DNA from 3 places in the Peribacillus sp. NPDC096447 genome. Region 3 is predicted to be linked to each of the others. Evidence: riboswitches for the same ligand, from Rfam matches in the RefSeq annotation. Region 3 holds a riboswitch; each other region holds the start of a gene.

Region 1 (2,273 bases), on a different contig from region 3:
AATAAATCGAACCCCAAAGAATATAAACGATTCCAAATGCTACCGCAATCACGATCGTGACCAATATGTCCGTTAATTTCAATCCTTTTTTCATTGTTTCATTCCCCTTTATACTTCTAGAGTTTCCTTATGTACAGGCCATGTCTCTAAACGATAAGCCATTTCCCAAAATGAGTATTCATATTGGCTGCTGAGGATAAAATGCTCTTTCATTCTTTCCTTATCTTCGTCTGTCACTTTTTCAGCAATCTCATCAAGCCTCGCAATTTGTTCTTCCACCAAAGTGCGGAACCACTCTCCTCCGTAAGCCGCTATCCATTCTTGATAAATCGGCTCTTCCGGCATGCATCCTTGCAGTCTTTCACCTATTTCATAATACAGCCAGTAACACGGCAAGATAGCTGCAATAACATCTCCTAAATGTCCCGAATATGCCGCACGATACATATGGGAAGTATAAGCATAAGCAGTCGGGGCAGGTTTGAAATTATCCCGTTCTTCTTTTGTGATGCCTAATCTCTCGGAAAAATTCTCATGAAGCTTCAACTCCGCTTCATATGTTCCTTGTGCATGGCCGGCAAGCCTGCTTGTTGTATGTAAATCTGTAGCTTTGACTGCCCCTAAAGCTTGAACTCTAGCAAAATGAGATAAATAATAGGCATCTTGCATGACATAAAAACGAAAACTCTCCAATGGCAATGTGCCATCACCTATTCCTGCAACAAACGGGTGATTAAAACTAGCTTCCCAAATATGATCAGCTTCCTGACGAATTTCCTCTGAAAACTTCATGTCCATTACCTCCAACTTATATTTTTCAAGAAATGTTACGGAAAAAAACCTTTTATCACCCCTTTTTTTGCAAACAAAAAACCACTTTCTTAAACGTAAAGAAAGTGGTTGTACTTGAAATAATACAGAAACGTATTGTTCCAGACCCCACTTCCCTACGCTGGTATAAACCAGATCAGGTTCTAAGGGTCTTAAAGTCATACTTTAATCTCAGCTTCTGCGGTAAAAATCAACTTTCACCTATAAAGCACCCCTAGTGGTACAAATTGTATATCAAATTTCATTTGCCTTTATATTAACACGATAAATCCAATTGTCAAACGTATTACGGAAAGTTTTCAACTTAATGATTTAGGGTTACTAACCTTTCAATCTTGCATAAACCCCCATTTACCCGGCGTTTAACGGCACTTTAATCAATGATGTTCAATACGTAATTCACTCGTGAATTTAGCTACTTTACTCGTGAGTTTGGCCGGTTTACTCGTGAAATTGATGTTTACTTGGGATTTCTGCTGCTTTACTAATGAGTTTAGCCGCTTTAGTTATGAGTTTGGCCGGTTTACTCGTGAATTTAGGTGTTTTACTCGTGAATTCAACTGGTTTACTCGTGAATTTAGCTGTTTTACTCGTGAATTCTATTATTCTCTAAAAAATGGCCTATATGTCAGGGAACAGTTGCATGACTGTCCGCTGACATATAGGCCATCTACTAAAAAACAATATTATACATTCGACGTTGCTTTTAGTTTTATATTTCCCTCAACCTGTAGTTTATCATAGCTGCCATACCTCTCTTTCACAACGAGTAACGCCAAGGCAGCCATTATGCTCGGAACCGTGAAGGCCATGAATGCATTTTGTGGTGAATAGTTTGCAGCCAGCAGTAATCCTATTAATGTTGGGGCAACAATCGCTCCCATTCTACCAAAAGCCAAGGCCCAACCTATCCCGGTGGACCTTATCTCCCGCGGATAATACTCGGATATATACGTATTGGCCAAATTCATCGTGCCGACTGTACAGGCACCTCCAAAAGCGATCAGAATATATAATGCTACTTCATTTGAGGTCAAACCTAATATGACAAAACAAACAGTACCCATGGCACAGAGGGATAAAAGTACTCTTCTATGGCCTATTTTCCCAACTAAGTACCCTCCAATTATCGATCCGCCAATTTGTCCTATTCCCGATATAAGATTGAAAGATAAACTGGATGAAAGGCCGTATCCGGACTGCTGCATGATTTTGGGTAACCATGTATTGAGTCCGTATACCATAAGTAAACAATTAAAGGCAGCTACCCAAAACGCAAATGTGCTAAGAGTACGCTTATTTTCAAAGAGTTTCTTGACTGGAAAGCCCTTTGCCCTTTCTTGGACTTTGGCAAACTCATAATCATCCGACTCTTTATAGTCGCCGTCTGGGTCAATGCGATTCAGGATTCCAGCTAGCTTATCTCCTTGTTTTCGAATAAC
Region 2 (2,273 bases), 550 kb from region 3:
ATTCCTAGGTCCGATTAAATCCAAAATCGCCTTTAAAAAAGTGACGACTATTGCTGTCCCGCATTCGAAAGCATAAAGCCTTCCATTCATGAAAATGTCCAGAAGTGCAGCATGAGGGAAAATCCCTGGCTGAAGAGTAAAGGTGCCACCCTTTGAAAGGCGCCAATATTGTTCATTGGATTGCGATTCCTCAAGTGTGGAAAATTCTGCATCACTCTTATCCAACGCAATAGCTGCCTCAATGACTCGGTGCCTCAGCTGCATATCGAAATTAAACTCACCAAAGTTCCGGTATTCAAGAACGTTAGAATCTCCCGCCAAACATTGGAGAATTTCAAGTGATTTAGCAGATGCTATTCCTGGTTGGATTTGACTGACATCTAACCATTTGTGATTAATCTTTATCATGATCATATCCACCTTTTGCTTATTAAATTAACGGTTTATAAAACCAGTAAACATAAATGTCTACATGTAATGCTCATTATATGAACGCCTGCAAAGAAATGACTATTTGCCACCGTTGCATCCAAGAATGATTGGAATGGTAAGAGGCAGAATTACCTTGCTTTCAATGATTTTCGTTCCTAAAGATGTTTTGCTAGATATCCTTAAGAGCAAGGAATACCTTTCCAATTAGTGAGAAGAAGCAAATTAGTATTCCCTTTTCCCTATGAATTGATATAATGAGAGAGAAAAGTTCATATGTGCGAGAAATGTAGGGGGGCCAGTACTGCTGGCTGAGATTGCATCCTTTAGATGCTGACTCTTTGAACCTGATCTGGATGATGCCAGCGGAGGGAACATATTATTACTGATTTTCTGTTTTGTATGTTAACGTCCGAATTCATCTTCGGGCGTTTTTTGCTTTTTTATCCAGTATTTGAATAGACCCTGGAGTCCCATTATGGTTCCGGCATATGGATCTTATATGATGTATAGGAGGATAATAACTTGAATAAATTCTTACCACTGTTAACTTCGTTGTTCCTTTTGGCTGGATGTGGTGCAGGCGGAACTAATGAAAAAGAAGAAGCATCCAAAAATGAAGAATTAAAAAAGGTATCGGTCGTTCTCGATTGGACACCGAATACAAACCATACAGGATTGTATGTTGCCAAGGAAAAAGGTTATTTTAAAGAGCAAGGTCTTGATGTGGAAATTATCATGCCAGGTGAAGCTGGAGCGGATAAGCTTGTCGCTTCAGGAAAATCTGAATTTGGCGTGAGCTACCAGGAGGGCATAACACAGGCCCGCGTGCAGGGCGTGCCAATTGTTTCGGTTGCTGCCGTCATCCAGCATAATACCTCTGGATTCGCTTCCCCTGAGGCAAAGAATATAAAAACTCCCAAGGATTTTGAAGGGAAAACGTATGGTGGCTGGGGGTCTCCGGTTGAAAAGGCCATTATTGATTCACTAATGAAAAAAGAAAATGCGGATGTAAATAAAGTGGATATAGTCAATACAGGAGACATGGACTTTTTCACTTCGGTTAAAAGGGATATAGATTTTGCCTGGATTTATTATGGATGGACAGGCATTGAGGCTGAGTTGCGAAATGAAAAGCTTAATATGGTTTACTTAACCGAATACTCTGATAAGCTTGATTACTATACGCCTGTTTTGACTACAAATGAAAAGATGATAAAAGAAGATCCCGAAACTGTTAAAGCATTCGTTCATGCAGCATCGAAAGGGTACCAGTTTGCGATTAAGAATCCTGCTGATGCAGCAGACATGTTAATTAAGTCTGCGCCGGATCTTGATGCAAAACTAGTTAAGAAAAGCCAGGAGTGGCTTGCAGCCAAGTATCAGGATGATGCTCCGCGTTGGGGTGAACAAAAACTGGAAATCTGGAAGAATTACAGTGATTGGATGACTGAAAACAAACTTCTTGAAGGTGATTTCGATCCTGAAAAGGCATTTACCAATGAATTTTTACCAAAATAGGAGGAAATACAATGGCCAATTCATTAATTAGTATACAAATTATTCCTAAAGGGGAAAATGTCATCCCTATGGTCGATGAAGCAATCAAGATCATTGAAGAATCTGGTGTCAAGTATGAGGTTCACCCGCTTGAAACGACAATGGAGGGCGAGCTTTCCGAACTTTTTGCCGTGATAGAAAAAATGAATGTAAGAATGATTGAAATAGGATCGCCGAATGTCATTTCGCAAGTGAAAATATTATATCAGCCAAGCGGGATTACGATGGATACGTTAACGGAGAAATATCGGGCATGATCGGAAGGGGAATTTGGAAGAAGGGGG
Region 3 (2,273 bases):
GCTGCTTATCCATATTTTCTTTAATCAAATGCATCGGTACGTGACCGGGTCCCTCCACCATGACTTGAACATCGTGCTTCCAAGCAATCTTCGTCAGTTCCCCAAGTGTTTCCAATTCAGCAAATTGAGCCTCATCGTTTGCATCTGCAATGGAGCCCGGACGGAGGCCGTCACCTAAAGAGAAAGAGACATCATACGCCTTCATTATTTCACAAATCTCTTCAAAGTGAGTATAGAGAAAACTTTCTTGGTGGTGCGCCAAGCACCATTGTGCCATGATGGAGCCCCCTCGGGAAACGATTCCCGTAACTCGCTTTGCTGTCATGGGAATGTATCGCAAAAGCACACCGGCGTGTATGGTGAAGTAATCGACACCTTGCTCAGCCTGCTCGATTAATGTATCCCGGAAAACTTCCCAATTTAAATCTTCCGCGACTCCATTCACTTTTTCCAATGCTTGATATATCGGAACCGTCCCAACTGGCACAGGTGAATTCCTGATAATCCATTCCCTGGTCGTGTGAATATTCTTTCCTGTGGAAAGATCCATTATGTTGTCTGCACCCCAACGTGTAGCCCAAGTCATTTTCTCCACTTCAGCTTCAATCGATGAACTAACAGCGGAATTCCCAATATTTGCATTTATTTTCACATGAAAATTACGTCCGATGATCATTGGCTCACTTTCAGGATGGTTAATATTTGCCGGAATGATAGCCCGCCCGCTAGCTACCTCTTCTCTTACAAACTCAGGGGCTACATTTTCCCTGATCGAAATGAACTCCATTTCTGGAGTAATGATACCTTTACGGGCATAATGGAGCTGGGTTACGTTTTGCCCTTTCACTGCACGTAATGGTTTTCTTTTCAATCCCGGAAAAATTTCGGCGTTGGATTGTGACTCAACTTTTTTATACCCGTTATCTTCAGGCTTTATTTCACGGCCATCATACTCTTCAACATCCTCCCGTTCCAGAACCCAGTTTCGTCTAATCGGGGCAAGACCTTTACGAATATCAATGGGATAATCTGAATCCGTATAAAAACCGCTTGTGTCATAAACTCGCAAAGGCGGATTTTCCTCTTCGCCGAATGACCCTGTAGTCGGACTTAGCTTAATTTCACGCATAGGTACTTTAATATCGGGTCTAGATCCCTCAACATACACTTTTTTACTCCCGGCAAAACTGGACATAATTGAAACGTTCATGTCATTTACAGAATTACTCATCATGATTTCATTTCTCCTTTTTAAGTTCATTTAAAAAGGACAAAATCCAATCCATTTCGCACGAAAAAGCCAGATCTCATATTTAAGACCTGGCTAACGTTAGTATGACTACAGAAATGACCAATTGAAAAGTCATTGTTTAGTAGATTCTAACTTCCCCACGCTGGTATGAACCAGATCAGGTCCTGAGGGTTAAGAAGATTAAGCGCTTCTCTCTCAGCCCAACTTTTATTGGACACCCCTAGTCTGAATAATTTAATTGATTACAGGGTAACTATATATCACCCTTTTCATTCTGTAAATAATTTGAAAGACCTAATATTTTCATTACAACTCTCCAAAATTTGTTGTTTGGAGAGGATTGTTAATTAATTCCCCAGGCTCTCAAGGATTGGGTAAAGCTCCTCTAAATGCTTGATTTCATAGGTTGGAATCACTTCATTCCGTTCCTTATCATGGCGATTTATCCAAACCGACTTTATACCTACTCGTGATGCTCCAAGGATATCGGTCATTAAATTATCGCCGACCATCAATACTTCATCCTTATCAAGCTCCATGATTTCCAAAGCATGCTCAAAAATGGAGGCATCCGGTTTACCTCTTCCAAATGCACCTGATATCACGATTTGGTCGAAATAAGGAACCAGTTCAGGAGTAATTTCAAGTTTGGTATTTTGCAGCTCAGGAGATCCGTTCGTAAGCAATAGCAATTTATACATCCCTTTTAATTCATCCAGAACACGGAATGTTTCTTCATAGATAAATGGCTTTTTGCGTCTCTCCGCAGGGAAACGTTCTGCCAGTTCAATCCCAAATTCCGGGTCATCGATCCCTAATGCCAATAACCCTCTCGTCCACGCTTCTTTCCGATAAGCCGGTGCAATCCCGGCCATCTTCCGGAATTCATCATGATCATCCTGAAAATTTCCCCATAGCCCCTCAAATGGGTTGATTCCGATCATTTGTGTGAATGCATATGTATCGTAAGAAGAATAAAGCTCACGCGCTTCCTTTCGCACAGCTTCTTCAAACTCGTCGA

Evidence for each region. A riboswitch is a leader RNA that binds a small molecule or an ion and turns the genes downstream of it on or off. The one in region 3 is predicted to bind thiamine pyrophosphate.
Region 1: linked by a shared signal. The riboswitch ahead of tenA (thiaminase II) and the one ahead of thiC (phosphomethylpyrimidine synthase ThiC) in region 3 are both predicted to bind thiamine pyrophosphate.
Region 2: linked by a shared signal. The riboswitch ahead of ACIQZD_RS03980 (ABC transporter substrate-binding protein) and the one ahead of thiC (phosphomethylpyrimidine synthase ThiC) in region 3 are both predicted to bind thiamine pyrophosphate.

What each region holds. Positions count from the first base shown of each region.
Region 1 covers NZ_JBIWEV010000003.1:264,472-266,744, forward strand. Annotated here, with positions in the region: gene ACIQZD_RS12530 (ECF transporter S component) at 1-94, opposite strand, end outside; gene tenA (thiaminase II) at 109-792, opposite strand; TPP riboswitch at 928-1,057, opposite strand; gene ACIQZD_RS12540 (MFS transporter) at 1,518-2,273, opposite strand, start outside.
Region 2 covers NZ_JBIWEV010000001.1:798,682-800,954, reverse strand. Annotated here, with positions in the region: gene ACIQZD_RS03985 (protein-glutamine gamma-glutamyltransferase) at 1-408, opposite strand, end outside; TPP riboswitch at 711-820, shown strand; gene ACIQZD_RS03980 (ABC transporter substrate-binding protein) at 955-1,950, shown strand; gene ACIQZD_RS03975 (thiamine-binding protein) at 1,962-2,246, shown strand; gene ACIQZD_RS03970 (ABC transporter permease) at 2,243-2,273, shown strand, end outside.
Region 3 covers NZ_JBIWEV010000001.1:1,344,001-1,346,273, forward strand. Annotated here, with positions in the region: gene thiC (phosphomethylpyrimidine synthase ThiC) at 1-1,234, opposite strand, end outside; TPP riboswitch at 1,370-1,484, opposite strand; gene ACIQZD_RS06660 (HAD family hydrolase) at 1,600-2,273, opposite strand, start outside.